4 regions of the Pseudomonas sp. SK3(2021) genome follow, and region 2 is predicted to be linked to each of the others. Evidence: predicted binding sites of a transcription regulator. Region 2 holds the regulator's gene; each other region holds the start of a gene.
What was found. Region 2 encodes FliA, which starts transcription of late flagellar genes. Its sites were predicted from a motif close to CTAAAGTTTNNNNNNNNNNNGCCGNTAA; they were not measured.
Positions count from the first base shown of each region.

Region 1: the regulator FliA is predicted to act here: its motif matches at 3,439-3,466, upstream of motA (flagellar motor stator protein MotA).
Region 3: the regulator FliA is predicted to act here: its motif matches at 2,469-2,496, upstream of IF690_RS23345 (flagellar protein MotY).
Region 4: the regulator FliA is predicted to act here: its motif matches at 2,622-2,649, upstream of IF690_RS14590 (methyl-accepting chemotaxis protein).

Region 1 is NZ_CP061943.1:830,437-837,854, forward strand. It holds gene serB (phosphoserine phosphatase SerB) at 1-21, shown strand, start outside; gene asd (archaetidylserine decarboxylase) at 93-953, opposite strand; gene rhdA (thiosulfate sulfurtransferase) at 971-1,786, opposite strand; gene IF690_RS03710 (HDOD domain-containing protein) at 1,830-3,368, opposite strand; gene motA (flagellar motor stator protein MotA) at 3,535-4,386, shown strand; gene motB (flagellar motor protein MotB) at 4,390-5,430, shown strand; gene rsgA (small ribosomal subunit biogenesis GTPase RsgA) at 5,516-6,547, opposite strand; gene orn (oligoribonuclease) at 6,655-7,197, shown strand; gene IF690_RS03735 (trimeric intracellular cation channel family protein) at 7,364-7,418, shown strand, end outside.
Region 2 is NZ_CP061943.1:1,998,820-2,006,237, reverse strand. It holds gene IF690_RS09090 (flagellar motor protein) at 1-454, opposite strand, end outside; gene IF690_RS09085 (protein-glutamate methylesterase/protein-glutamine glutaminase) at 454-1,578, opposite strand; gene IF690_RS09080 (chemotaxis protein CheA) at 1,628-3,907, opposite strand; gene IF690_RS09075 (protein phosphatase CheZ) at 3,935-4,723, opposite strand; gene IF690_RS09070 (chemotaxis response regulator CheY) at 4,754-5,125, opposite strand; gene fliA (RNA polymerase sigma factor FliA) at 5,285-6,025, opposite strand; gene fleN (flagellar synthesis regulator FleN) at 6,022-6,852, opposite strand; gene flhF (flagellar biosynthesis GTPase FlhF) at 6,971-7,418, opposite strand, start outside.
Region 3 is NZ_CP061943.1:5,303,697-5,311,114, reverse strand. It holds gene IF690_RS23360 (peroxiredoxin) at 13-615, shown strand; gene rnt (ribonuclease T) at 686-1,360, opposite strand; gene pyrC (dihydroorotase) at 1,357-2,403, opposite strand; gene IF690_RS23345 (flagellar protein MotY) at 2,560-3,468, shown strand; gene IF690_RS23340 (argininosuccinate synthase) at 3,598-4,815, shown strand; gene IF690_RS23335 (response regulator transcription factor) at 5,162-5,788, shown strand; gene IF690_RS23330 (PA3496 family putative envelope integrity protein) at 5,963-6,142, opposite strand; gene nth (endonuclease III) at 6,250-6,888, opposite strand; gene IF690_RS23320 (Rnf-Nqr domain containing protein) at 6,896-7,418, opposite strand, start outside.
Region 4 is NZ_CP061943.1:3,248,686-3,256,103, forward strand. It holds gene IF690_RS14580 (AAA family ATPase) at 1-191, opposite strand, end outside; gene pnuC (nicotinamide riboside transporter PnuC) at 188-754, opposite strand; gene IF690_RS14590 (methyl-accepting chemotaxis protein) at 862-2,496, opposite strand; gene IF690_RS14595 (undecaprenyl-diphosphate phosphatase) at 2,782-3,612, shown strand; gene IF690_RS14600 (DUF1294 domain-containing protein) at 3,612-4,037, shown strand; gene IF690_RS14605 (MmcQ/YjbR family DNA-binding protein) at 4,034-4,378, opposite strand; gene IF690_RS14610 (LysR substrate-binding domain-containing protein) at 4,402-5,310, opposite strand; gene IF690_RS14615 (FMN-dependent NADH-azoreductase) at 5,440-6,051, shown strand; gene IF690_RS14620 (alpha/beta hydrolase family protein) at 6,295-7,332, shown strand; gene IF690_RS14625 (MFS transporter) at 7,334-7,418, opposite strand, start outside.

The DNA of each region.
Region 1 (7,418 bases), 1.2 Mb from region 2:
GATCGCGACGGCCAGCTCTGAGCCGAGTCCAAGGCAAAAAAAACGCCGCGATCCGCGGCGTTTTTTTATCTCCGGCTTTTTATGCCCAAAGCTCAGGCCTTGGGTAGACCCATGCCCTGGCCCATCTGCACCGGCGAGCCGGCCATCAGTTCTTCGGCCCACTGCACTTGCTCCGGCCCGAACAGCACGATCGCGGTGGAGCCCAGCTTGAAACGGCCCAATTCGGCGCCCTTTTCCAGATGGATCGGTGCGCGGGCGGCTTCGTCGTAGCGCACGGTCTTCAGTTCGCGCTTCGGCGGAGTCACCAGGCCGGCCCAGACGGTTTCGATCGAAGCCACGATCATCGCGCCCACCAGCACCACGGCCATCGGGCCGCGCTCGGTATCGAAAACGCACACCACGCGCTCGTTGCGGGCGAACAGCTCCGGCACGTTTTCCGCGGTGGTCTGGTTGACCGAGAAGATCCGCCCTGGCACGTAGACCATTTCCCGCAGGGTGCCGGCCAGCGGCATGTGCACGCGGTGGTAGTCCTTCGGCGACAGGTAGATGGTGGCGAAGTCGCCGCCCATGAAGGGGGCTGCCAGGGCCGAGTCACCACCCAGCAGCTCCAGCACGCTGAAGCTGTGGCCCTTGGCCTGGAATACCCGGCCGTGTTCGATCGGGCCGAGCTGGCTGACCGCGCCGTCGGCCGGGCTGAGGATCGCGCCCGGAGTCTGGTCCAGCGGGCGGGCGCCGTCTTTCAGGGCGCGGGTGAAGAAGGCGTTGAAGTGCTCGTAGGCGGTTAGGTCTTCCACCAGCGCTTGCGACATGTCCACCTGATAACGCTTGGCGAACCAGGCGGTGAAGGCATTCTTGAACCAGCGCACGCGGCACTCGGCAATGCAGCCGGCCAGGCGCGACAGCAGGTGATGAGGCAGCAGGTACTGGCTGAGGATAAACAAACGCTTTTTCATTAACTGTCCTTAAAACCTTAAATCTCTACGGGCGTGTCAGGGTGGTTGCCCCATTCGCCCCAGGAACCGGCATAGCCTTTGACTCGCGGATAACCGAGCGCCTTGGCCACCAGGTAGGTGAAGCCAGAGCGGTGGTGAGTCTGGCAGTGGGTAATCACTTCTTTGTCTTTGCTGATGCCGAGTTGTTCGAGGATCTGCGGCATGTCGGCGCGGATCCGCAGGTTGCGCGCCTGGTCCATGCCCGCCGTCCACTCGAAGTTGATCGCGCCAGGAATGTGTCCACCCTTGGCGGCGAGGACTTTCTCTCCCGAGTACTCCAGCGGGCCGCGGGCATCCCAGATCGCCAGGTCGGCCGCGCCAAGCCGGCTTTGCAGGTATTCGCGGGTGGCGGTCGGCTCGTCGTGCAGGGTCAGGGCGACAGGGCCGGCAACGGCAGCCGGGACTTCGCTCGAGACCGGCAGGCCGTCCGCCAGCCAGGCCAGCAGCCCGCCATCCAGGTAGTGGTAGCGGGAGTGGCCGATGACATCCAGCAACCAGATGAACCGCCCGGCCCAGCCGCCGCCTTCGTCGTCGTAGACCACGTAGACCGCATCAGGGTTATGCCCCAGTTCGCCGAACAGGGCTTCCAGGGCCGCCTGTGGTGGCATCAGCCCGGGCGCCGGCGCCTGACCGAGCTGGGTGCGTTTAGGGTCGACGAAACGCGCGCCGGGGATGTGGCCCGCGGCATAGCGGGCGGCGCTGGTCAGGTCCACCAGAATCAGTTCGCGGGCATCCAGGCGAGGGAGCAGGTCGCTCGGCTCGATCACCAGCGGCAAGCCAGAGAAGTCAGGCATGTGAGGTCTCCAGGGCACAAAGGGGAGGATTGTAGCGCAAGCGTCAGCGGCTGCGGTTGGTAAAGCTGTGCAGGGCCTTTTCGATGCATTGGGCGGTCTTGCCGAACGCCTGTACGGAGATTTCCGAGAGGGGCTGGCCACCCTGGTCGGCGACGATCAGCATGATCACCCGGCCATTGCTGGGCACCGAGCGCATCAGCAGATGCTCGCCGCGAAACAGCGTGCGCAGGCTGGTGGGCAGGCGGGCGGAGAACTGGGCGTTGTTGGTCGGTGTCAGGCGCACTTGCGCCGGGGCCTCCAGCAGCCGCTGCAATACGCTGCTCTGGCTGATCGTCAGCATCAGGCTCGAGGCTTGCGCGGGCAGTCCGGCGATCTGATGCACCCGCAACTGGGTCCGCGTGCGATCGACCATCAGCAGCATCACCCGGCGCATGCCGCACGCCACCAGGGCGTCGCGGGCAAAGGTGGTGAGGTGCATGGCATTGCTGAAACGGCTGGGTTCCACCAGCAATTCGCTGCACTGCTTGCGCCATTTGGCCAGGTCTTCGGCGGTTGGCGCGGCGACCGGGAGCTCGCCGCGATGCACGCGCCGGGCCTCCCAGGGCCAGAGCAGCGCCTCGGCCGGGTGCCACAGGTCGGGCATGTGATGATGCCGGGCACTCTGCGCGGCTTGCTGGTGCAGCTGTTGTTGCAGCTCATCCATCGACATTTGCAGGTACAGGCTGGTCAGGTATTGCCAGCGCATGCAGTGCGGGCCGGTCCAGGACTCTTGCGCCGAGAGGGCCAGGGCGTTGGCCAGCAACACACTGTTGGCCGGCTGGTTCAGCCAGCGCTGTAGGGCCGGGTCGGCATCCAGGCACTGTTGCTGGTGCAGCGGGTGGGCGTTATCCCGGGCAATATGCAAGGCCTTGGCCAACTGGTCCTGCTCGTCGATCAGCAGGCGGTAGCCTTGCTGTACCCAGATCGGCAGGTGCCAGGCCTCCACCAGGGCCTGGCCCAGTTGAAGCAGGCCGACGCCGAACAGTTGCTGCTCGACCTCCTGGGCCGGTTCGGCCTTGTGGACGACCCGCAGCTCCCACTCTTCGAGCAGTTTTGGATAGGTCAGCGCCAAGGGCCACAGCGGCGAGAGAAACAGCAGGCTGCCCCAGTGAATGTCCTGCCAGAGCCTGGCCAGGCGCCCGGCGAAAAAGCCGTTGGCCTGTTGGGTCGCATGCTGGCTGATCAGTTGCAACTGGCGCAGCCCGACCGGGATCTCCTGCTCGGGCTGGGCAGGCAGGCGGGCGAGCAATTCTTCGGTGCGCGCAAGGCCCAGGCGGTTGAGGGCAACCTCGAGGTTCTCGGCCGGCTCGCCCATGCTGCCGTGGGTGTGGCGATTGGCTTCGCGAATCACGCTCAAGGCCAGCGCGGGGCTGTCCTGCATCAGGTCGGCAATGTCGCGCAACGAGCTGCGGCTGTCCCTGATGGCTTTGCAGACCCGATCGTGGCTGGCTTGCGGCACCGGCAAGCGGACCGCGTCAAGCAGCTTTATCCAGGATTCGAGGGAGTGGGGGGTGGTAGTTGGGACTGTCGTTTCATTAGACATGGCTGGGCGCAATCATCGTCTGCTGTAAACACGCCCAGAGCGGGCCAAACTGGCTTTTCGCCTTAACGGCCTATAGTCTGGCGCAGTTTTGCCGATAAGTAGAAGAAGAGTTTTAAGAACTTCCGAATATGACCTTGAACCCGACTCAGTAAGTACCTTCCTACCTATGGCTAAAATTATCGGCATCATCGTCGTGTTCGCGAGCGTGCTCGGCGGATACGTGCTTTCTCACGGCAAGATTGCCGCCCTGATCCAGCCTTTCGAGGTCATGATTATCGGCGGCGCCGCGCTGGGGGCGTTCCTGCAGGCGAACCCCGGCTACATGACCATGCACGTGCTCAAGAAGTCCTTGGGGATGTTCGGTTCGCGCTTTTCCCAGACCTTCTACCTGGAAGTGCTGGGGCTGATCTACGAGATCCTCAACAAGAGCCGCCGCGAAGGCATGATGGCGATCGAGGGCGATATCGAAGACGCCGCCGCCAGCCCGATTTTCGCCAAGTACCCATCCGTGCTCAAAGACGAACGCATGACCGCGTTCATCTGTGATTACCTGCGCATCATGTCCTCCGGCAACATGGCTCCCCACGAGCTGGAAGGCCTGTTCGACATGGAGCTGTTCAGCCTCAAGGAAGACCTCGAGCATCCGTCCCATGCGGTCAATGGCATCGCCGACGGCATGCCGGGTTTCGGTATCGTCGCGGCGGTACTGGGCATCGTGGTGACCATGGCGTCCCTGGGCGATGGCGACCAGAAGTCCATCGGCCTGCACGTAGGCGCGGCGCTGGTCGGTACCTTCTTCGGTATTCTCGCGGCCTACGGCTTCTTCGGCCCGCTGGCCCACTCCCTGGCCCACGACGCCAAGGAAGAGCTGAACGTCTACGAAGCCATCAAGGCTTCCCTGGTGGCCTCGGCTTCCGGCATGCCGCCATCGCTGGCCGTGGAGTTCGGGCGCAAGGTCCTGTACCCGGCGCACCGTCCGAGCTTCGCCGAGCTGGAACAAGCGGTTCGCGGTCGCTAAGCCATGGAAAACAATCAGCCGATTATCATCAAGCGCGTCAAGCGCTTTGCCGGCGGGCATCACGGCGGGGCGTGGAAGATCGCCTTCGCCGACTTCGCCACGGCGATGATGGCGTTCTTCCTGGTGCTGTGGCTGTTGTCCACCGCGACCCCGGAACAGAAGATCGCCATCTCCGGTTACTTCAAGGACCCGATCGGCTTCTCGGAAAGCGGTACGCCCTACATCATTGACCTGGGCGGTTCTCCCGAGCTGGCGCCGGACAACACGCTCAACCCCGAGATCAAGTCGCAGCCGCAGCCGGACAAGGTCACGGTCGATACCGATCAGGTCGAGGGCATGGCCGAGCAGGTTGAAAGAGAGCGCCTGGAGTTGTTGCTGCAGGAGTTGCAGAACAAGGTCGAAGAAAACCCGCAATTGCAGAAGTTCAAGGACCAGATCCTGTTCGAGATCACTCCGGACGGCCTGCGTATCCAGATCATCGATTCGGAAAACCGGCCGATGTTCGACTCCGGCAGTGCGCGTCTGAAGCCGTACTTCGAGGACATCCTGCTGGCCATGGCCGACACCATCAAGGCGGTGCCGAACAAGATCAGCATCAGCGGTCACACCGATGCCAAGCCTTACTCGGGCACCGGCGATTTCGGCAACTGGGAGCTTTCGGCCAACCGTGCCAACGCCGCGCGTCGGGCGCTGGTGGCGGGCAGCTACCCGGACGGTCAGGTGGCTCGCGTGGTGGGTTATGCCTCGTCGTCGCTGTTCGATCGCAAGGACCCGTTCAACCCGATCAACCGGCGTATCGACATTGTGGTGCTGACCAAGAAGGCCCAGCGCGCGATCGAAGGTGAAGTCGCTCCCGAGACTCCGGCACCGACCCAGGGCCAGGGTGCCCAGGGCGAAGTACCGGTCGACCCGAACGCCTTGCCGCCGGAGCAGGAGCCGTTGCCGGCCCATGAGCTGCGCGAGCGCCTGAATATCTTCGACGATGCTGCGCCGAAGACCGAAGGCGCGGCGGCCCCCGCCGCTACGCCTCCAGCCGCGCGGTGATCGGTAAAAGCAGGCTCTGTTAACGAGTGCTCAAAAAAAGGCCGCGATCATCGCGGCCTTTTTTGTTTTTGCATGGGGCTGCTTATTAATAGCTGCTGTCCGGCAGGCTGGCGATGATCGAGCGATAGCTGTTCATCCGTTGCTGCTGGATCCGACCGTCTTCCAGGGCCTTGAGCAGGGCGCAGCCCGGTTCGCGGTCATGTTTGCAGTCGCGGAAGCGGCAGGTGCCCAGCAGGTCGTTGAACTCGATGAAACCCGCTTCGACATCGGCGCGGCTGACATGGCCCAGGCCGAATTCGCGAATCCCCGGGGAGTCGATCAGTTCGCCGCCGCCCGGGAAGTGGAACAGACGCGCGGTGGTGGTGGTGTGGGTACCTTGGCCGGACAGCTCCGACAACGGCCCGACGCGGGTCTCGACGTCCGGCAGCAGGCTGTTCACCAGCGACGACTTGCCCACGCCAGACTGGCCGACGAACACGCTGATCCGCCCGTCCAGTTGCGCTTGCAGCTGTTCCATGCCATTGCCGTGGTGGGCCGAGACTTCCAGCACCGGATAGCCCAGTTGCCGATAGACCGCCAGCAGGGCGTTCAGGGCAGGAGCATTCTGCTCGTCGATCAGGTCGAACTTGTTGAGCAGCAGCAGGGGGCGGATGCCGGCATGTTCGGCTGCGACCAGGTAACGGTCGATCAGGTTGGCATGGGGCTCGGGCAATGGGGCGAAGACGATCACGATCATGTCGACGTTGGCGGCGACCGGCTTGAGCTGGCCACGGCTGTCCGGACGGCAGAGTTCGGTGTGGCGCGGCAGTTGCGCGACGATCACCCCGATGCCCTGGTTGCCCGGGCGCCAGACCACCTGATCGCCGGTCACCAGCGCTGGCAGGTTGGCGCGCAAGTGGCAGCGGAACACCTGGCCGGCCAGTTCGCCCTCGCGCGCCTCGACCTCGACCTGCACGCCGAAGTGGGCGATCACCAGGCCGGTTTGTTCGGGGCCGAGGTCGCCGCCTTCCAGGGCTTCCACGGCAGAGGATTCACGTTTGGCGGCGCGGGCGGCGCGTTCGCCTTGAATCTTTTCGATGCGCCAGTTTTGGCGACGATTGAGCTGGCGTTTGGCCATTGGTGTTCCGTGTCGAGAATGCGGCGGTTAGGTAAAACGGCCGCGAGTTTAGCACGCCAGCAGGTCCCTCTAGGCTAAACTGCGCAACTACGCCGAGGAGCCCACACATGCAAAACCCGCAGAATCTGATCTGGATCGACCTGGAAATGACCGGTCTGAACCCTGATACCGACGTCATCATCGAGATGGCGACCATCGTCACCGATAGCAATCTCAATACCTTGGCTGAAGGTCCGGTCATCGCCATCCATCAGAGCGATGAAATTCTCGCCGGCATGGACGAGTGGAACACCCGCCAGCACGGCGGCTCGGGGCTGACCCAGCGCGTGCGTGAAAGCCGTATCAGCATGGCTGAGGCGGAAGCACAGACTATTGCCTTCCTGGAGCAGTGGGTGCCCAAGGGCAAGTCGCCGATCTGTGGCAACAGCATTTGCCAGGATCGCCGTTTCCTGTATCGCCATATGAAGGCGCTGGAAAGCTACTTCCACTACCGCAACCTTGACGTTTCCACCCTCAAGGAACTGGCGGCCCGTTGGGCACCGGAGGTGCGCGACAGCTTCAAGAAAGGCAGCACCCACCTGGCGCTGGACGACATCCGCGAGTCGATCGCCGAGCTGCAGCATTACCGCAAGCACTTCATCAAGCTCTGATGGTTCGGTGGCGTCTGTCCTGATGTCATCGCGGGCAAGCTTCTACAGGTTCGCATAAGGCTTGCTCGCGATAGCTCGCGCCGGGATTCCCAGCAATTCCAGCCAGCGCCCCCTTTTGGTGCCAGCAGCAACTGAGTAGACTGCGCGCCTTCCTGTAAGGACCGCCATCATGCTGCTGATGCTTTACCTGATTGCCATTACCGCCGAAGCCATGACTGGCG
Region 2 (7,418 bases):
AGCCGCCCATGCTTTCAAAGACCTTGGCCGCTTCGATGTCGCGGCTTTCCTGGGTGTAGAAATCCACTTCCAGGATGCTGCGGATGGACTCCGGCTCGGCGCCGTCCACCAGCAGTTGCAAGCCCTTGCGCGAGTAGGTGTCGGGCTCGGCATCCGCCACGCCTTCCAGGCCCAGCAGGCCTTCCTTGCGGGCGGTCAGGCTCCAGTTGACGACGCGGTCGATGCCGCCGGGCAGGTCGACCCGCGGCGGAAACAGGATCCAGCCGAGGATCTGCATGGCCCGCTTGAAGGCGCTCAACGGCGACTGCAGCAACGCCGCGCCGATGGTCCCGCCCAACACGATCAGCGCCGCCGGACCATTGGCCAGGGCCGACAGATGACCGCCTTCCAGGTAGTTGCCACCGATGATGGCGACGAACGCCATGATGATCCCGATGAGGCTTAGAACATCCATCAGAGACAAGCCTCGACCAGGTGCTTGCCGATCTCGTCCAGGCCGTACACCGCATCCGCCAGCTCCGCCTTGACGATCGCCATCGGCATCCCGTAGATCACGCAACTCGCCTCATCCTGGGCCCAGACCGCGCTACCGCCCTGCTTGAGCAGGCGCGCGCCTTCGCGACCGTCGGCGCCCATGCCGGTGAGCACCACCGCCAGAACTTTGTCGCCGTAGGACTTGGCCGCCGAACCGAAGGTGATGTCCACGCACGGCTTGTAGTTCAGGCGCTCGTCGCCCGGGAGGATTTTCACCGCGCCACGGCCGTCGACCATCATCTGCTTGCCACCAGGAGCCAGCAATGCCAGGCCCGGACGCAGGATGTCGCCATCCTCGGCTTCCTTGACGCTGATCCGGCAGAGCTTGTCCAGGCGTTCGGCGAACGCCTTGGTGAAGGCCGCCGGCATGTGCTGGATCAGCACGATCGGCGCCGGGAAGTTGGCCGGCAACTGGGTCAGCACCCGCTGCAGGGCCACCGGACCACCGGTGGAGGTACCGATGGCCACCAGCTTGTAGGCCTTGCGCTTGGGCGCTGGCGACGACGCGCCGGCGGCCGGCGTACGGGCGGCAATCGGTGCCGGAGCCGGACGCGCCGGGGCCGTGCCACTGAAACTGCCAGGGCTCGATGGCGCAGGGGCCGCTGCCGGCAGTGGCGCCGGCGCACTGTAGCTGCTGAAACGACGGTTACTGCGCGAGATGCTGTGGACCTTCTCGCACAGCAGTTGCTTGACCTTCTCCGGATTGCGCGAGATGTCTTCGAAATTCTTCGGCAGGAAATCCACCGCGCCGGCATCCAGCGCATCCAGGGTCACCCGGGCGCCTTCATGGGTCAGCGAGGAGAACATCAACACCGGCGTCGGGCAGCGCTGCATGATGTGCCGCACCGCCGTGATGCCATCCATCATCGGCATCTCGTAGTCCATGGTGATCACGTCCGGCTTGAGCGCCAGCGCCTGATCGATCGCCTCTCTGCCGTTGGTCGCGGTACCGACGACCTGGATATTGATATCCGCTGAAAGAATTTCCGAGACGCGGCGGCGGAAGAACCCCGAATCGTCCACCACCAGGACCTTGACTGCCATAAACACTCCGTTAGGCGGGGCAAGGCAAATGGCCCCGCCCCTCCGGTATTCAAATACGCCGTGCGGCGTAACGCTTGAGCATGCTCGGAACATCGAGAATCAGTGCGATGCGGCCGTCACCGGTGATGGTGGCGCCAGACATGCCCGGAGTTCCCTGGAGCATCTTGCCCAATGGCTTGATGACGACTTCTTCCTGGCCGACCAGTTGATCGACGACGAAGCCGATCCGCTGGGTGCCGACCGAAAGGATCACCACATGGCCTTCGCGCTGCTCTTCGTGAGCGGCGGAGCTGACCAGCCAGCGCTTGAGGTAGAACAGTGGCAACGCCTTGTCGCGGACGATCACCACCTCCTGGCCGTCGACCACGTTGGTGCGCGACAGGTCCAGGTGGAAGATTTCGTTGACGTTGACCAGCGGGAAGGCGAACGCCTGGTTGCCCAGCATCACCATCAGGGTCGGCATGATCGCCAGGGTCAGCGGCACCTTGATGACGATCTTCGACCCCTGGCCTTTGGTCGAGTAGATGTTGATCGAGCCGTTGAGCTGGGAAATCTTGGTCTTCACCACGTCCATGCCCACGCCGCGGCCGGATACATCGGAGATCTCGGTCTTGGTCGAGAAGCCCGGGGCGAAGATCAGGTTGTAGCACTCGGTGTCGCTCAGGCGATCGGCGGCATCCTTGTCCATCACCCCACGCTTGACCGCAATGGCGCGCAGGACATTCGGGTCCATGCCTTTGCCGTCATCGGAAATCGACAACAGGATGTGGTCGCCTTCCTGTTCGGCCGCCAGCACCACCTTGCCGCCACGGGGCTTGCCCGCCTCCTCGCGCTCTTCCGGCGACTCGATACCGTGGTCGACGGCGTTGCGCACCAAGTGCACCAGCGGGTCGGCCAGGGCCTCGACGAGGTTCTTGTCGAGGTCGGTCTCTTCGCCGACCAGCTCCAGGTTGATCTCTTTCTTGAGCTGGCGGGCCAGGTCGCGAACCAGGCGCGGGAAACGCCCGAAGACCTTCTTGATCGGCTGCATCCGGGTCTTCATCACCGCGGTCTGCAAGTCGGCCGTGACCACGTCGAGGTTCGACACGGCCTTGGACATGGCTTCGTCGCCGCTGTTGAGCCCCAGGCGCACCAGGCGGTTACGCACCAGTACCAGCTCGCCGACCATGTTCATGATTTCGTCCAGCCGCGCGGTATCGACCCGCACGGTGGTTTCGGCTTCGCTGACCGGCTTTTCCGCCGGGGCGGCAGCCGGAGCACGAGCAGGCGCCGGCGCAGCGGCGGCGGCTGGTTTCGGCGCTTCGACCTTGGCTTCGGCTTTCTTCGCTGCCGGCTTGGCGACGGCGGCAGGCGCCGAGGCCGTGACCGCCGTTGCGCTCCCCTTGGTCGCGGCGGCAGCAGGTACTTCAGAGAACTTGCCCTTGCCATGCAGCTCGTCGAGCAGGGATTCGAATTCCTGGTCGGTGATCAGGTCGCTACCGGCGGCAGCCGCGCTTGGCGCAGCCGGTGGTACCGCCGCTGCCACTGCGCAATCCAGCGCCTCTACCGCAAAGTTGCCCTTGCCGTGCAACTGATCCAGCAGCGCTTCGAATTCGTCATCGGTGATTTCGTCGCTGGCCGCGGCTTTTTCCGCCGCGGGCGCCGTGGCCGAAGGTGCCACCGCATCCGGTGCGAACTGACCCTTGCCATGCAATTGATCGAGCAGCGACTCGAACTCGGCGTCGGTAATTTCGTCGCTGGCCGCTTCGCCACCGGTCGCGGGCGCAACGGGGGCAACAGCGGCCGGGGCTTCGGCCTCGGCCTTGGCGGCATTGAGAGAATCGAGCAACTGCTCGAACTCGCTGTCGGTAATATCGCCGGACTCGCTTTCGGCCGATTCGGCAACGCTTTCAACAACTGCCTCAACCTCGGCCACCGGCGCGGCGACCTCCTCGGCTCCGGCAGGCTCGGCCAGGCGGGCCAGGGCAGCCAGCAACTCCGGGGTGGCGGCGGTGATCTCGGTACGCTCGCGCACCTGGCCGAACATGCCGTTCACCGCGTCCAGCGCTTCGAGCACCACGTCCATCAGTTCCGCGTCGACGCGACGCTCACCCTTGCGCAGGATGTCGAACACGTTTTCGGCGATGTGGCAGCACTCCACCAGCTCGTTGAGCTGGAGGAAGCCGGCGCCCCCTTTTACAGTGTGAAAACCGCGAAAAATTGCGTTGAGCAGATCCGCATCGTCCGGCCGGCTTTCCAGCTCGACCAGTTGTTCGGACAGTTGCTCTAGAATCTCGCCGGCCTCAACCAGAAAATCCTGGAGGATTTCTTCATCGGCGCCGAAGCTCATTAATGGGTGCTCCTACTAGGTCTGAGCCTAAAATCCAAGGCTGGAAAGCAAATCGTCGACATCGTCCTGACCGGATACAACGTCTTCACGTTTATCGGCATGAATCTGCGGACCTTCACCCTTGGCCAGATGTTTTTGCGGATCTTTTTCAGCAAGGATCGATTCACGGTCATGTTCGATGCCGGCAAAACGATCGACTTGGCTGGCCATCAGGACCAGCTTGAGCAGGTTGCTCTCGACTTCGGTGACCAACTGGGTCACGCGCTTGATCACCTGACCGGTCAGGTCCTGGTAGTCCTGCGCCAGCAGAATGTCGTTGAGGTTGCTCGATACCGCGCGCGTCTCTTGCTCGCTGCGGGTCAGGAAACCGTCCACCCGGCGGGCCAGGTCGCGGAACTCCTCGGCGCCCAGTTCGCGGCGCATGAAACGTCCCCAGTCGGCGCTCAGGGCCTGGGCTTCGCTGCTCAGGCCATTGACCAACGGGGTGGCGCTCTCGACCAGATCCATGGTGCGGTTGGCCGCGGCCTCGGTCAGCCTGACCACATAAGACAGGCGCTCGGTGGCATCCGTGATCTGTGAAACTTCCTCGGCTTGCGGCATATGCGGGTCAATCTGGAAATTGACGATGGCGCTATGCAGCTCGCGGGTGAGCTTGCCGACTTCCTGGTACAGGCCGCGGTCACGGGTCTGGTTGAGCTCATGGATCAGTTGCACGGCTTCGCCGAACTTGCCTTTTTCGAGGCTGTCGACCAGTTCGAGTGCGTGTTTTTTCAGGGTCGATTCGAAATCGCCCAATGAAGATTCGTTGTGCTCCATAGCTCCCCCGTGGCGGAATGGTTCCACATCTCAACCGATGCGTTCGAAGATCTTCTCGATCTTTTCTTTCAACGCCTGGGCCGTGAAGGGCTTGACCACATAGCCGTTTACGCCGGCCTGGGCAGCTTCGATGATCTGTTCGCGCTTGGCTTCAGCGGTCACCATGAGTACCGGCAGGTGCTTGAGTTTTTCATCGGCGCGCACATGGCGCAGCAGATCGATACCGGTCATGCCAGGCATGTTCCAGTCCGTTACCAGAAAGTCGATGCTCCCACTGTTGAGGACCGGAATGGCGGTGGTGCCATCGTCAGCCTCGACCGTGTTGGTGAACCCCAGGTCACGCAACAGGTTTTTTATGATCCGCCGCATCGTTGAGAAGTCATCAACGATGAGGATTTTCATGTTCTTGTCCAATTCGACCTCCAAGCAGTCTTAAACGCGTCCAGCACCTGAACGCGCCATTCAATCAATCAGGCAGAGCACTCAACGACTGCATGGAATACACACCGCAAGACCGGCAACGTCGTGCCAGTCTCGTTCGCAGTGTCCCCACACTGCCTGTCAGCGCGCTCGCCACTCCCCCAAACGCCCCCGCAAACGGGCCGCGCACTGGCTGTGTAACTGGCTGACCCGCGATTCGCTGACTCCCAGGACCTCACCGATTTCCTTGAGGTTCAGCTCTTCGTCGTAGTACAGCGCCAAGACCAGTCGCTCACGCTCCGGCAAATTGGCAATCGCGTCCGCCAGCGCGGCCTGGAAACGTTCGTCCTCCAGGTCGCGCGACGGCTCGAGATGAGCACTCGCGCCATCCTCATGCAGCCCTTCATGCTCGCCGTCCTGCAACAGGTCGTCGAAGCTGAACAGGCGACTGCCCAAGGTGTCGTTCAAAATCCCGTAATAATCGTCGAGACTCAATTGAAGTTCGGCCGCAACTTCATGATCTTTAGCGTCACGACCGGTTTTAGCTTCAATTGCGCGAATGGCATCGCTCACCATCCGGGTATTGCGATGTACCGAACGCGGCGCCCAGTCACCTTTACGGACCTCATCGAGCATCGCACCACGGATACGGATACCCGCGTACGTCTCGAAACTCGCGCCCTTGCTCGCGTCGTACTTGGTCGACACTTCGAGCAGGCCGATCATCCCGGCCTGGATCAGGTCTTCGACCTGGACACTGGCCGGCAGGCGCGCCAGCAGGTGATAGGCAATACGCTTGACCAGGGGCGCATAACGCTCGATCAATTCGTACTGGCTGTCACGTGCCGACTTTTTGTAAAGGTTGTAGCCGCTGGCGCTCATAGCACCGGTCCCGCTGTCTGATGCACTAGCCGCTCGACGAAAAATTCCAGATGCCCACGTGGGTTGGCCGGCAACGGCCAGGTATCGACTTTCTGCGCGATGGCCTTGAACGCCAGCGAGCATTTCGAACGCGGAAACGCCTCATAGACCGCACGCTGCTTTTGCACGGCCTTGCGCACGCATTCGTCGTAAGGCACGGCGCCGACATATTGTAGGGCCACGTCCAGGAAGCGATCCGTGACCTTGGTCAACTTGGCGAACAGGTTGCGCCCTTCCTGCGGGCTCTGCGCCATGTTGGCGAGCACACGGAAGCGGTTCATGCCGTAGTCGCGGTTGAGCAGCTTGATCAGCGCGTAGGCGTCGGTGATCGAGGTCGGTTCGTCGCAGACCACCAGCAAGACTTCCTGCGCGGCGCGGACGAAGCTGACCACCGAGTCACCGATGCCGGCAGCGGTGTCGATCACCAGCACATCGAGATTGTCGCCGATGTCGCTGAAGGCCTGGATCAGGCCGGCATGCTGGGCCGGGCTCAGATGAACCATGCTCTGGGTGCCGGACGCCGCCGGCACGATACGGATTCCACCCGGCCCCTGCAGCAGCACATCGCGCAGCTCGCAGCGGCCCTCGATCACGTCGGCGAGGGTCCGTTTGGGGGTCAGTCCCAATAGCACGTCGACGTTAGCCAGACCCAGGTCGGCGTCCAGCAGCATGACGCGCCGGCCGAGCTCCGCTAGGGCCAGGGACAAGTTCACTGACACGTTAGTCTTGCCGACGCCACCCTTGCCGCCGGTCACCGCGATCACCTGTACGGGATGCATGCTGCCCATGTTCTTTCTTTACCTTGTCTTACTTAGACGGGGCCACATAACTGGCTGCGCGTTCACCAACGGAACAATGCCTGGCAGACCATCGATGTAGGTACATTGCAATCTTTTCATGATTCCCTCAGCCAACCCGCTTGGTCGGGTTGTGGTAGAGGTCAGCGAACATGTCAGCCATGGCTTCTTCGCTGGGTTCTTCCTGCATCTGCACGCTCACCGCACGACTGACCAGCTGATGACGGCGCGGCAAGTGCAGATCGTCCGGAATCCGCGGGCCATCGGTCAGATAGGCAACGGGGAGTTCGTGACTGATCGCCAGGCTCAACACCTCACCAAGGCTGGCGGTTTCATCCAGTTTAGTCAGGATGCAGCCGGCCAGCCCGCAACGCTTGTAGCTGTGGTACGCGGCGGTTAGAACCTGTTTCTGGCTGGTGGTTGCCAATACCAGATAATTTTTTGCCCTGATCCCGCGTCCGGCCAGACTTTCCAGCTGCATGCGCAGGGCCGGGTCGCTGGCTTGCAGGCCGGCGGTGTCGATCAGCACCACGCGTTTGCGCAGCAGCGGATCGAGG
Region 3 (7,418 bases), 3.2 Mb from region 2:
AGGAGATATCCAATGAGCGTACTCGTAGGCAAACAAGCCCCTGACTTCACCGTTCCCGCCGTTCTCGGCAATGGCGAAATCGTCGATAGCTTCACCCTGTCCTCGGCCATCAAAGGCAAATACGGCCTGGTGTTCTTCTACCCGCTGGACTTCACCTTCGTCTGCCCGTCCGAGCTGATCGCCCTGGACCACCGCATGGCTGACTTCAAGGCACGCAACGTTGAAGTGATCGCTGTTTCGATCGACTCGCACTTCACCCACAACGCCTGGCGCAACACCCCGATCAATGCCGGCGGCATCGGTCAGGTTCAGTACATCATGGCTGCCGACATGAAGCACGACATCGCCAAGGCCTACGACGTTGAGTCCGAAGGCGGCGTGGCTTTCCGTGGCGCGTTCCTGATCGACGACAAAGGCGTCGTGCGTTCGCAGATCGTCAACGACCTGCCGCTGGGCCGTAACATGGAAGAGCTGATCCGTCTGGTCGATGCTCTGCAGTTCCACGAAGAGCACGGCGAAGTCTGCCCGGCCAACTGGAAGAAGGGCGACAAGGGTATGACCGCTTCGCCAGAAGGCGTTGCCGCTTACCTGAGCGAGAATGCCGGCAAGCTGTAAGCCGCGCTTCACGCATAAAAAAACCGGCCTCAGGGCCGGTTTTTTTATGCGCGGTCGATCAGCGACGGTATCAGTCGTTGAAGTCTTCCCAGCCGCCCATTTCCTTCCAGCGATTGACGATGCCGCAGAACAGGTCGGCAGTCTTCTCGGTGTCGTAGCGGGCGGAGTGCGCCTCACGGCCGTCGAAGTCGATGTCGGCAGCCTGGCACGCCTTGGCCAGCACGGTTTGGCCATAGGCCAGGCCGGCAAGCGTTGCGGTGTCGAAGCTGGAGAACGGGTGAAACGGGTTGCGCTTCATGTCCAGGCGCGCGACAGCCGCGTTGAGGAAGCCCAGGTCGAAGCTGCTGTTGTGCCCGACCAGGATCGCGCGTTTGCAGCCGTTGGCTTTCAGCGCCTTGCGCACGCTGCGGAAGATATCGTTCAGCGCGGTTTCTTCACTGACGGCCATGCGCAGCGGATGGTCGAGCTTGATCCCGGTGAACTCCAGCGCCGCGGCTTCGATGTTGGCGCCTTCGAAAGGCTCTACGCGGAAAAACAGGGTGTGCTCGGGGAACACGAAGCCCTTTTCGTCCATGCCGATGATGGTCGCGGCAATTTCCAGCAAGGCGTCGGTGGCCGAGTTGAAACCACCGGTTTCAACGTCGACGACTACCGGCAGGTAACCACGAAAGCGTGCCGCCATTGGATGACGCGAGCCACCACCATTGTGACCGTCCTGCTCGTCGTCGAAATGGTCTTCACTCACGCGTGTTCCTCCAGCAGGCGCCAGCGCAGTTTTTCACCGGCGCGCAGCGGGATGACGGTCAGCTCGCCGAATGGCAGGCTGGCAGGGGCGGTCCATTCTTCACGAACCAGGGTGATGCGATCGGTGTTGGCCGGCAGGCCATAGAAGCGCGGGCCGTTGAGGCTGGCGAAGGCTTCCAGCTTGTCCAGCGCGTTGCGCTGTTCGAAGGCTTCGGCGTACAGCTCGATCGCGGCATAGGCGGTGTAGCAGCCGGCACAGCCGCAGGCCGCTTCTTTGGCGTGCTGGGCATGGGGCGCGGAGTCGGTGCCGAGGAAGAACTTCTGGCTGCCGCTGGCGGCGGCGTCGAGGAGCGCTTCCTGGTGCACGTTGCGCTTGAGAATCGGCAGGCAATAGAAGTGCGGGCGAATCCCGCCGACCAGCATGTGATTGCGGTTGTACAGCAGGTGATGGGCGGTGATGGTCGCGCCGACGTTGGCCGAGGCCTCGTTGACGAACTGCACGGCGTCACGGGTGGTGATGTGTTCGAACACCACCTTGAGCGTCGGGAAGCGCTCGACGACGCGGCGCATGTGCTCGTCGATGAACAGCTTCTCGCGGTCGAACACGTCGATCTCACCGCGGGTAACTTCACCGTGGATCAGCAGCGGCAGGCCGACTTCGGCCATGGCCTCCAGCGCCGGGAAGATCTTGTCGATGCTGGTGACGCCCGAGTCCGAGTTGGTGGTCGCCCCGGCCGGGTAGAGCTTGGCGGCATGGACGAAACCACTGGCCTTGGCCGCGCGAATTTCTTCGGGCTGGGTGCGATCGGTAAGGTAGAGCACCATCAGCGGCTCGAAGCGGCTGCCGGCCGGCCGCGCAGCGAGAATGCGCTGGCGATAGGCGTCGGCTTCAGCGGCGTTGCGCACCGGAGGTACCAGGTTAGGCATGATGATGGCGCGGCCAAAGGTGCGCGCGACATCCGCGACAGTATTGGTCAACACGGCACCATCGCGAAGATGAATATGCCAGTCGTCGGGACGCAGCAGGGTCAGGCGGTCGGACATTGGGGATTCCAGGCGGGTCAAACTCCAGTGAATGCTACCGGAAAAGACTCTTCCAGGCACTCGCTATCAAGTTTTGCGTGAAGCTTCCGATATCCCGAAGGTATGCCGTAAACAGGCATTTCGATTTTCGTGATGTACAAGTCAGTGGAGCCTCCCGTGCGCCAGCGTTATCTAGCCTTGCTCAGTGTGTTCGCCAGTCTTCCCGCGATGGCGCTGACTTTCCAGACCCGTCTGGAGAGCATTGAGTGGACGGTCGAAGGCGATAAATTCGAGTGCCGTCTGAGCCAGCCGATCACCGATTTCGGTTCCGGGGAGTTCGTGCGCCGTGCCGGCGAGCAGGCGACCTTCCGCCTCAAGGCCTACAACCCGATGCTCGCTGGCGGTTCGGCCACGCTGCTCGCGGCGGCCGCGCCGTGGCAGCCGGGCCGGGGCGACATCAACCTGGGTTCGGTGCGGCTCGGCAGCGGCGATGTTTTGTTCAACAGCTCGCAACTGCAGGCCGGGCGGCTGATCGGTGGATTGATGGATGGGCGCAGCCCGGTGGTTCGTCACTATTCCCGTGAGGGCGGGGTGTCCGAGGTGCGCTTGTTGCCGGTCAAGTTCAGCAAGGCGTATGGCGACTATCAACGTTGTGTCGCCAAGTTGTTGCCGCAGAACTTCGACCAGGTCAGGCAATCCGAGGTCGGCTTCCCCGGGGGCGGAATCGATCTGGATGCCAAGGCCAAGGCCAAGTTGCAGGTGATGCTGGAGTTCCTCAAGGCCGATCCGACGGTCAATCACATCCAGCTCGACGGCCACTCGGACAACAGCGGCAACCGCTTGACCAACCGTGACCTGTCGCGGCGCCGGGCGCTGGCGGTGATGGAGTTCTTCAAGGCCAACGGCATTCCCGAATCGCAGATCGAGATGCGTTTCCACGGTGAGCGCTATCCATTGGCGCCCAACACCAACGCGGCGAACCGGGCGAAGAATCGTCGGGTCAACGTACAGTTGCAACGCGTCCCGGTCGCGGAAAAACCGGCACCCCAGGCTGCTGCTCCCGCCAACGCCGCGGCGACTTCCTGAAACGGCTGCCGTCGTCGCGCACTCGACATAATCTGTCGCTTCGTCGTCATAAGCTGTCGCGCCTCTGTAAATTATCCGCGTTGATCGGTAGACTTGCTGGCTTTCCGTAGAACCCCGTGGAGTGATGGCATGGCGGACGTAAACAAGGTCGTTCTGGCGTATTCCGGCGGCCTGGACACTTCGGTGATCCTCAAGTGGCTGCAGGATACTTATAACTGTGAAGTGGTGACGTTCACCGCTGACCTGGGTCAGGGCGAAGAGGTCGAACCTGCACGTGCCAAGGCGCAAGCCATGGGCGTGAAAGAGATCTACATCGACGATCTGCGCGAAGAGTTCGTCCGCGATTTCGTTTTCCCGATGTTCCGCGCCAACACCGTTTACGAAGGTGAGTACCTGTTGGGTACCTCCATCGCTCGTCCGTTGATCGCCAAGCGCCTGATCGAGATCGCCAACGAAACCGGCGCCGACGCCATTTCCCATGGCGCTACCGGCAAGGGCAATGACCAGGTTCGTTTCGAACTGGGCGCCTACGCCTTGAAGCCAGGCGTAAAAGTGATCGCTCCGTGGCGCGAGTGGGACCTGCTGTCCCGTGAGAAATTGATGGACTACGCCGAGAAGCACGCGATCCCGATCGAGCGTCACGGCAAGAAGAAATCCCCGTACTCGATGGATGCCAACCTGCTGCACATCTCCTATGAAGGCGGTGTGCTGGAAGACACCTGGACCGAGCACGAAGAAGACATGTGGCGCTGGACCGTCTCCCCGGAGAAGGCTCCCAACACCCCGACCTACATCGAGCTGACCTATCGCAACGGCGACATCGTGGCGATCGACGGCGTCGAGATGACCCCGGCCACCGTGCTGGCGACCCTGAACCGCATCGGCGGTGAAAACGGCATCGGTCGTCTGGACATCGTGGAAAACCGCTATGTCGGCATGAAGTCCCGCGGCTGCTACGAAACCCCGGGCGGCACCATCATGCTGCGCGCTCACCGGGCGATCGAATCGATCACCCTGGATCGCGAAGTGGCTCACCTGAAAGACGAGCTGATGCCCAAGTACGCCAGCCTGATCTACACCGGCTACTGGTGGAGCCCAGAGCGCCTGATGCTGCAACAGATGATCGATGCTTCCCAGGTCCACGTGAACGGCGTGGTTCGCCTGAAGCTGTACAAGGGCAATGTGATCGTCACCGGTCGCAAGTCCGATGAGTCGCTGTTCGATGCCAACATCGCGACCTTCGAAGAAGACGGCGGCGCCTACAACCAGGCGGATGCGGCTGGTTTCATCAAGCTCAATGCCCTGCGCATGCGTATCGCGGCCAACAAGGGACGGACTCTGTTCTGATGCCTTGAGTCGTTTTAAAGGAGCCCCGCCATGAGCGGGGCTTTTTTATACCTGATGATTAATCGATCGACGGGTAGCTTGAGGCCATGACTCAAGTTTACAGAGGACATTGTTTCAATGGCTTCTCGACTATCTTTCCCTATGTTCTTTTCAATACAAAATGTAGGGGATCCGGAGGTGTTTATATATAAGGAGCGACGTTCAAGTTTTCCTTGTAGGGCAAATCCGTATTGTTTGTAAGGAACTTCTCGGGGCGATGCTGGCTCGGGGCGTGGCCATGCCACGGGCCAAATGACTGGGTTATGGTGTTTGCTTGAAAAACCAATAGCGGACTCTGGACTTACCCATGAAGAAAGTTTTGATCGTAGATGATCATCCCGTCACTCGTCTGGCTGTGCGCATGCTGATGGAACGGCACGGTTTTGAAGTAGTTGCCGAGGCGGACAATGGCATGGATGCCCTGAAACTGTCTTATGAACATGTTCCAGACATCCTTATTCTTGATATTGGTATTCCCAAACTCGATGGCCTGGAAGTTATCGCCAGACTTTCGTCAAAAGCCATGTCGACCAAAGTGCTGGTATTGAGCCTGCAAGTACCTGGTCCTTTCTCCATGCGTTGCATGCAGGCCGGCGCTGCAGGCTATGTGTGCAAGCAGCAGGACATCACTGAATTGATCAGCGCCGTCAGGGCAGTCCTGGCTGGCTACAGTTACTTTCCCAACGAAGCCTTGCATACCCTGCGCTCGAGCCTGGGCATCGCCAGCGAGGAGGGGATGTTGTCCAGCCTGTCCGGGCGGGAACTGATGGTCTTGAAGCAACTCGCCGGTGGGCAGACCAACAAGGAGATTGCCGAGGGCCTGTGCTTGAGCAGTAAAACGGTGAGTACCTACAAAAGGCGGCTGCTGGGAAAACTCAACGCTCGCTCGCTGGTGGACCTGATCGAGTTTGCCAAGCGCCATCAGTTGGCATGAAGGTTGAAGCGAGAGGGGAAAACAGTGGCTTTTACGAGCCTCATTGCGTTGTGGGCTTGCCGGTCTGTCGATGATGTTGGATCCATCGGCCGCGCATGGCCTGGTTTGAAAAAGCGACTTGGAGTGTTAGCCGGTGTAACAAAAAAGCCTCCGTAAAAGGAGGCTTTTTTGTTACTAAAGATCAAAGTCGTAATCGGCCAATTGCTTTTGCAAACGCCGCTCTTCCAGAAGGTTGTCGATGGTCCGACGTTTGCTCAAGTTAGTCTTGGCCACCTCTACCACAGGCTCTGCATCTTCTGTTTCAACAGGGGTGAAGTCGTCTTCTACGTCCAGTTGTTCTTTACCAGTACTCATAAGGTTAACTCCAGGCTAAGACTGCCATTGGCGCTCCTTATATCGATATTCTCGGGACTGGTAAAAAAGATTTTTTCAATCGACCTATCATCAAAATCAATGCTTGCTCAATCGTCGGAGGTCTTGTGCTTGTATTCGCACAGGTCCTCGATCCGGCAGCTTCCACAGCGCGGCTTGCGGGCCAGGCACACGTAGCGGCCATGGAGGATCAGCCAGTGATGGGAGTCGAGCAGATACTCCTTGGGCACGAACTTCATCAGCTTTTTTTCGACTTCCACGACATTCTTCCCGGGGGCCAGCCCCGTGCGGTTGCTGACCCGGAAGATGTGCGTATCGACGGCCATGGTCAGTTGGCGGAAGGCGGTATTGAGCACCACGTTGGCGGTCTTCCTGCCGACGCCTGGCAGGGCTTCGAGTTCTTCGCGGGTCTGTGGGACTTCGCTGTTGTGCCGCTCCACCAGCAGACGGCAGGTTTCGATCACGTTTTTGGCCTTGCTGTTGTACAGGCCGATGGTCTTGATGTACTCGGACAGCCCTTCGACGCCAAGCGCATAGATGGCGGCCGGTGTATTGGCCACCGGGAAGAGCTTGGCCGTCGCCTTGTTGACCCCGACATCGGTGGACTGGGCCGAAAGAATCACGGCGATCAGCAGCTCGAAGGGCGACGAATAGGCCAGTTCGGTTTTCGGTTCCGGATTGTCTTCGTGCAGCCTGCGGAAAATTTCCAGGCGTTTTGCGGCATTCATGGGTGAGTCATTTCCTTGAAGGCGGTCGGTGTGAGGTCGCGGCAACCCAGGCTTGCCTGGCGGCCAGCAGCAGCCCCAGCAGGATAAAACCGCCAGGGGCGAGTGTAAGCAGGTGCAAGCCGCCCTGGGCGGCCAGAACCCAGCCTGGCCAATCGATGTCGTTCATCCCTAGCAGCCATTGCAGATGATTGCCGATCGAGCCACTGCCGAAGGCTTCGCGCAGTGTGCCCAGGATAATCAGCAGCAGGCAGAACAGGCCGGCGAAACGCAAGCGCCCGGGACGCTGGAAAAAATCCTGGTACTCCAGCACTACGCATTGCACGGCAATCAGCCCCAGGTAGAGGGCCAATTGTTGTTGCAGTTCGAATGCCCAGGCCTGCGCGGCCAGCATGGCACAACTGGTGAGCGTGGCGCTGAGCAGGATACTGGCGCCCAGGCGGCCCTGGCCAGCCAGGCGTGGGCGCAGGGCATTCATGCCCAGGCCGAACACGCAGCTCACGCAGAGAAATACCAGGGCCAGGCCCAGGGCC
Region 4 (7,418 bases), 1.2 Mb from region 2:
GCCTGGTCTTCCCAGGCCAACTGGCCGCGGGCAATCTCCGGGATATCCGCCAGGCAGGTGTCGCGCCGATGCTGTTCGATGAAATGGCGGACGTACTCGCCCACCTGGATGCCACCGAAGCGCGCCTGCAAGTGGCCGCTGAGCCAGCTTTTGCCGCTGGACTCGGGGCCGGTCAGTACCAGGACCTTCATGCCGGGCGCAACGCCGGGTCGGCCCGCCAGGCGCGCCAGCCCTGTACGGCCAGCAGGGTGAACAGCCCGTACAGTGCCGCGGTCAGGTACAGGTCCTTGTAGATGAACAGGCCGACAAAAATCACGTCGACGGCAATCCACAGCGGCCAGCATTGCACATGCTTCTGCGCCATCCACCATTGCGCCACCAGGCTGAAACCGGTCAACGCGGCGTCCAGCCAGGGTTGCGCGGCATCGGTCCAATGGGCCATGGCGGCCCCCAGCAGCAGGCTGCCGACCGCCCCGAGGCTCAGGCCCAACAGCATCGAGCGGGGCGCCAGCAGGCTGACCGGACGCCCCTGGTGGCTGGCGCCGCCGCGGGTCCATTGCCACCAGCCATAGAGTTGCAGGGCGGCGTAGACCACTTGCAGCAGCATGTCCGAATACAGCTTCACCTCGAAGAAGATCCAGCTGTACAGCAGCACCATGACCAGGCCGATCGGCCAGCACCAGGGGTTCTGTCTGACTGTCAGCCAGACGGCGATCACGCCGAGTGCAGCGGCGAACAGTTCAAGCCCGGACATGAAAACTACCTGGAAGCGGAGGAGGGTGCGGATTGTAACCAGAAGCGGCCTTGCATGTTAGTGAAGGCCGGCAACCGTGGCGGGGCGAACCCCGCCAACGGAACGTCTCAGACCCGGAACTGGCGCAACAGGCCGTTGAGCTGCTCGCTCAGCTCTTTCAGGTGCAGGCTGGCGGCACTGGACTGCTCGGCCGCCAGGGCCGTGCTGTGGGACAGGCCGGCGGCCTGGGTCACGTTCTGGTTGATGTCTTCGACCACGTGGGCCTGTTGCAGGGTGGCGCTGGCGATGGAGGCGTTCAGCCCGTTGAGGTTGCGCAGGGCCTGGCCGATGGCATTCAGGCTTTCCCCGGCCAGCCCGGCCTGCTCGATGGTCTGCCGCGAAGCCCGGCTGCTGTCGCCGATGACTTTCACTGCGGCTTCCGAGTGCCCTTGCAGGCGCTCGATCATCGACTGGATCTCGGCGGTGGACTTCTGCGTCCGCTGGGCCAGCAGGCGCACTTCATCGGCCACCACGGCGAACCCACGGCCCTGTTCGCCGGCACGGGCGGCTTCGATCGCCGCGTTGAGCGCCAGCAGGTTGGTTTGCTCGGCGATGGCGTGGATCACTTCCAGCACGCTGCCGATCTGGGTGCTTTCCTGGGCCAGGGTGCGAATCACCTCCACGGCCTGGTCGATGGTGGCCGACAGCCGGTCGATCTGCTGCAGGCTGCCGTCGATATTGACCTGGCCCTGCTGGGCCTGGGCTTCGGCGTCGCGCATCTCGCTGGCGGCGTGCTCGGCATTCTTCGCCACGTCCTGTACGCCGTAGGTCACCTGGTTGATGGCGGTGGCCACCAGTTCCATCTGCTGCGACTGCTGCTGGCTGCGTTCCTGGGCCTGGCTGGCGTTGGTCCCCAGGTCGGTGGAGGATTGCGCCAGGGCGCTGGCCGACACTTGCAACTGGCTGACCACAAGACGCAGCTTGGCGGTGAAGCCGTTGAAGTGCCGGGCCAGCTCGGTGACTTCATCCTGGCCGTGGGTGTCGAGGGTACGGGTCAGGTCGCTTTCGCCGCTGGCGATGTTGGCCATGGCGTGCACGGTTTCCTGCAGCGGGCGGACGATGCTGCGGGCGATCAGCAGCACCAGCAGGGCCATGAGCAGGGCAATGGCGATGCCGCCGGCCGAGGCTTTCACCAGCTGGCTGCGGAACTCGACCTCCACGTCGTCGATGTACACCCCCGAACCGATGATCCAGCCCCAGGGCTGGAACAGCTGGACATAGGAGGTCTTCTGCACCGGCTCGCTGGCGCCCGGTTTCGGCCAGCGATAGTTGACCATGCCGGCGCCCTTGGCTTTGGCGACGGCCACCATTTCGTTGAACAGGGCAAAGCCGTCGGGATCGCGAATGGCCGAGAGGTTCTGGCCATCGAGCTTGGGGTTGGTCGGGTGCATGACCATGACCGGGGTCAGGTCGTTGATCCAGAAATAGTCGCTCTGGTCGTAGCGCAGATTGCGTATGGCGCTCAGCGCCTGCTTCTGCGCCGTCGCGCGATCGAGGCTGCCGGCGCTTTCCAGGCCCTGGAAATAGGCCAGCACGCCATTGGCGGTCTGCACCACGTGCTGGGTCTTCTGGGCCTTGGCCTGGTACAGGTCGTCGTGGATCTGCTTGAGCATCAGCATGCCCAGGGTCAGCAGCATCAGCACCGCCACAATCAGGATCAGCCACAGCCGGCGGCTGATCGACATTCTGCGTAAGCTGTTCATGAATCTGTCACTCCCGATTGTTGTTCTTGTAATGGAAACACCCTGTACATCCGTCATGCGCTCCTTGCAGTCAGGTCGATCGGATTCTCTCAACGCGACAGCGTTTATCGCGTCTGTCTGTTAGGATTTCGGCTTCATCGCGAAAAACCTGAATCCGGCTGATTTTTCACGGAATTTTCAAGGGCGATGATGATCCTATTGCGGCTGCGAAGTCGCGATGCACGCGTCAGTGAAGATTGAAGAAAAACTAAAAAGGCATGCCACGGCATGGCCTTCGGGGGATTGATGGAGCTTTGGACTGCCGTACAGGCATTGATTTTGGGAATTGTGGAAGGGCTGACGGAGTTTCTGCCCATCAGCAGCACGGGCCACCAGATTATCGTTGCGGACTTGCTCAACTTCGGCGGCGAGCGCGCCATGGCGTTCAACATCATCATTCAGCTGGGGGCCATTCTCGCGGTGGTCTGGGAGTTTCGCCGCAAGATCCTCGACGTGGTCACCGGCCTGCCGACCCAGCGCAACGCCCAGCGTTTCACCCTCAACCTGCTGATCGCCTTCATGCCCGCCGTGGTGCTGGGGGTGATCTTCGCCGACCTGATCCATGAATACCTGTTCAACCCGATCACCGTCGCCACGGCGCTGGTGGTGGGTGGCCTGGTCATGCTCTGGGCCGAACGCCGGCAGCATGAAATACATGCCAACAACGTGGACGAAATCAGCTGGAAAGATGCCTTGAAGGTCGGTTTCGCCCAGTGCCTGGCGATGATCCCAGGCACCTCGCGCTCGGGCTCGACCATTATCGGCGGCCTGTTGTTCGGCCTGTCGCGCAAGACCGCCACCGAGTTCTCATTTTTCCTGGCCATGCCGACCATGGTCGGTGCCGCGGTCTACTCGGGCTACAAGTACCGCAACCTGTTCCAGCCGGACGACCTGCCGGTGTTCGCCGTCGGTTTCATCACCTCGTTCATCTTCGCGATGATCGCGGTCAGGGGCCTGCTCAAGTTCATCGCCAACCACAGCTACGCGGCGTTTGCCTGGTATCGCATTGCCTTCGGCCTGGTGATCCTCGCCACCTGGCAGTTCGGCTGGGTCGACTGGACCGCGGTACACGCCTGATGAACGCACGCAACCAGAACCGCCCTGGCGAAGTCGCCGGGGCTCGGATCCAGCAGCCAAGGCTCAAGGCGGCGATCTTCCTGCTGCTCTGCGCCTTGCCTCTGTGCGGTTCGCTGCTGTTGGGCCTGAAGGGGATTTCCTGGATACCGCTGGCGGCCTATGGCGCGGTCAGCGTGCTGACGTTCTTTCTTTACTGGAGCGACAAGCGCAAGGCCCGCAGCGACAGCTGGCGGACCCCGGAAAACGTCCTGCACGCCGTGGAGCTGGCCGGTGGCTGGCCAGGCGCCTTGCTGGCGCAGCAGGCCTTTCGCCACAAGACCCGCAAGCTGTCCTATCAACTGGTGTTCTGGCTGATCGTGCTGCTGCACCAGGTGTTCTGGATCGACCGGCTGTTTCTCGAAGGCAGCCTGTTTTCGCTGTTCTAGAGTAACAACCCGGCCTGTACCCGCTTGGGCAGCTTGCTCACTACCAACTGGTGGGAGCGCTGCAGCAAGTCCCGCAGTTCACCGGCGCCCAGCGGGTAGGGCGTCTGCATGATGATCCAGTGCGCCCGGGCCAGGTACGGCGCCGGCGCGATGCCGGGACGGTCGACATGGCCGAGGAACAGCTCCTTGTCCACCTTGAACGCCAGTGACTCGCCCCGCAGGTTCTGCAGGGCGAACATCTTGTTGCCAGCCACGGAAAACACCCGCACGCCGCCCCACTTGTAGTCTTCGCGCGCCCCTGGCAAGTCCAGGCAGAATTGCGCCACATCCGCTTCAGTCATGGTTTTTCCTTTTATCGCGGCCGTCATAACATTCGGTCTCCGCAGTCTTTGAACGCTTCGCTGACATGCTCGATCCACGCCCTTACCGCCGGCAGCACGCCGCGTCGGTGAGGGTAGACCGCCTGCAGCCAACCACCAGGCAACGACCATTGCGGCAGCAGTTGCACCAGTTGCCCGGTCTGCAGCTCTTCCTCGCAATACATCATCGGCAGGATGGTACAGCCAAGGCCGGCGAGGGCGCAGGAGCGACGCACGAGGAAGTCGTCGATGCCCAGGCGCGCCTCCAGGACCAGGTCGCATTTCTCGTCCTGGGCGTCGAGCATGCGCAGATGCACCATGCGGTCGGCCTCCAGGGCACCCAGCACCGGCACCTTGTGCAGGTCTTCGGGGGTGTGGATCGGCCATTCCCGGGCGAACGCCGGGCTGGCGACCATCACGGTCTGTGCCTGGCGCAGGCGCCGGGTCACCAGCAAGGGATCTTCGTCGCCATGCTCGCGAACCCGCAGCGCCACGTCGATGCCTTCGGCGACCACATCCACTCGGCGGTTGAGCAACTGCATGTCCAGCTGGACCTGGGGATACTGCGCGAGAAAGGAGGCGACCACATTCGGCAACATATGCTGGGCCAGGCCCACCGGGCAGGACACCCGCAGGCGCCCGCGAGGTTCGCTGGACATGCTGGCCACGGCCTCGTCGGCCATTTCCGCCTCCAGCAGCATGGCCTGGCAGTGACGCAGATAACGTTCGCCGACCGTGGTCAGCTTCAATTGGCGGGTGGTGCGTTGCAGCAAGCGGGTGTGCAGCCGTTCTTCCAGCTCGGCGATACGCCGCGACAAACGGGATTTGGGCACTCCCAGTAAACGCCCGGCGGCGGCAAAACCACCGGCTTCCACCACCTTGGCGAAGTAATAAAGATCGTTGAGGTCTTGCATGGAACGTCTCGATTGTCCTGCTGATAGGACAAACTATCGCATTTATCCTGGCTAATCAGCTATTGGTTTCATCTGTAGGATTGTCCTCAATTGGTCGCCCGGTGGCGATCCTCACTTGGAGAATCCCAGATGAAACTGCTGCATATCGATTCGAGCATCCTTGGTGACAACTCGGCTTCCCGTCAGTTGAGCGAAAGCGTGGTCAAGGCCTGGAAAAACGCCGATGCCAGCGTTGAAGTGACCTACCGCGACCTGGCCGCCGATGCCATCAGCCACTTCAGCTCCGCCACCCTGGTGGCCGCCGGTACCCCGGCCGAAGTACGCAACGCCGCCCAGCAGCACGAAGCCGAGCTGAGCGCGTCGACCCTCGCCGAATTCCAGGCCGCCGACGCAGTGGTGATCGCCGCGCCTATGTACAATTTCACCATCCCGACCCAACTCAAGGCCTGGATCGACCGCATCGCCGTCGCCGGCCAGACCTTCCGCTACACCGAAGCCGGCCCCGAAGGCCTGTGCGGTGGCAAGAAAGTCGTGGTGGTCTCCACCTCCGGCGGCCTGCACGCCGGCCAGGCCACTGGCGTGGCTCACGAGGACTACCTGAAAGTGCTGTTCGGCTTCCTCGGCATCACCGACATCGAATTCGTCCGCGCCCACGGCCTGGCTTATGGCGAGGAAGTCCGCACCAAGGCCCTGAGCGACGCCCAGGCGCAAATCAGCGAGCAACTTTTCGCTGCCGCGTAAGGCTTGTGTAAAAATCGCTTACGCCCCAGGCAACGCCCTTTAAACTCTGTATTCTGATGCCCTCCAGGCAGTGGAATACGGAGTTTTTCGTGTTCGTGCTTTTTTCGTTCTGGCCCGGGTTATGCGGATTGCAGCGCATGCAACGGCGTGATCCGGTCGACAACCCAGGCATCAGGCCAGCTAAACCCAGGCCAGTGAAGCAATCAACCGGCGTTTTCATCAGGTAGGGAAGGTGCTGCATCCATGATGCGTCTTTGGGTTATGTCACTGATCTGCCTGCTCGGCGGCCCGATGATCGTGCACGCCGCGCCCGCGCCCCATCCGCACTGGAGCGCGGGTTTCCACGAGATGAGTTTTCTCGACCCGCTGGACCGGCAGCCGATGCGCGCCATTGCCTTCTATCCCTCCACCGGCATCGAGCACAGCAGCCAGGTCGAGGGTTATCAGATCGCCGCCTCTCGGGATTCGAAGGTCGCCATCGGCCGTTTTCCGCTGTTGATGCTGTCCCACGGCAACACCGGCACGCCACTGGCCCTGCACGACCTGGCCACCTCGCTGGCGCGCAAGGGCTTCGTGGTGGTGGCGGTGATTCATCCGGGCGACAACTACCAGGATCACAGCCGGCTGGGCACCCTGAGCAATCTCTATGGCCGGCCGATCCAGATTTCCGAAGCCATCACCGCGACCCTGGCCGACCCGATGCTGTCGCCGTTCGTCAATGCCGGGCAGGTCGGGGTCATCGGTTACTCGGCCGGGGGCGAAACCGCGCTGATCCTGTCCGGGGCGACCCCCGACCTGGACCGCTTGCGCCGCTACTGCCAGGAGCGCCCCGACGATCACGATGCCTGCAATACCCAGGGCGAACTGATCGTCGATCGTGACGACTTGCAGCCGGTCGCCGACCCGCGGGTCCAGGCCTTGTTGCTGATGGCGCCGTTGAGCCTCAAGTTCGGGCGGCAGACCCTGGCCGGCGTGCATGTGCCGGTGCTGCTTTACAGCGGCGATCTCGACAAGCTGGTGGCCCTGGACAAGAACGCCGCGGCCCTGGCCCGCAAGCTGCCGGTGGCACCGGACTTCAGGCTGTTGGCCGGGGCCGGGCACTTCGTGTTCATGGCGCCGTGCACCGAGGAGCAGTTGCTGAGCATGCCGGCGTTGTGCACCGATGCCGATGGCGTCGACCGCGTGGACATTCACCGCAATCTGATTGCCGAGGCCGGCCGCTTCTTTGCCCAGGCCCTGGGCAAGCCGAGCCGGGCCGGGATGCAGACCGCGGACCAGTGATTCAGGCGCTGGCCCGGCGCATGAGCAGCAGGGTCAGGCCCAGGGCACTGAGCGACAGCAGCGCCGCGCAGAAGAAAATCCACGAA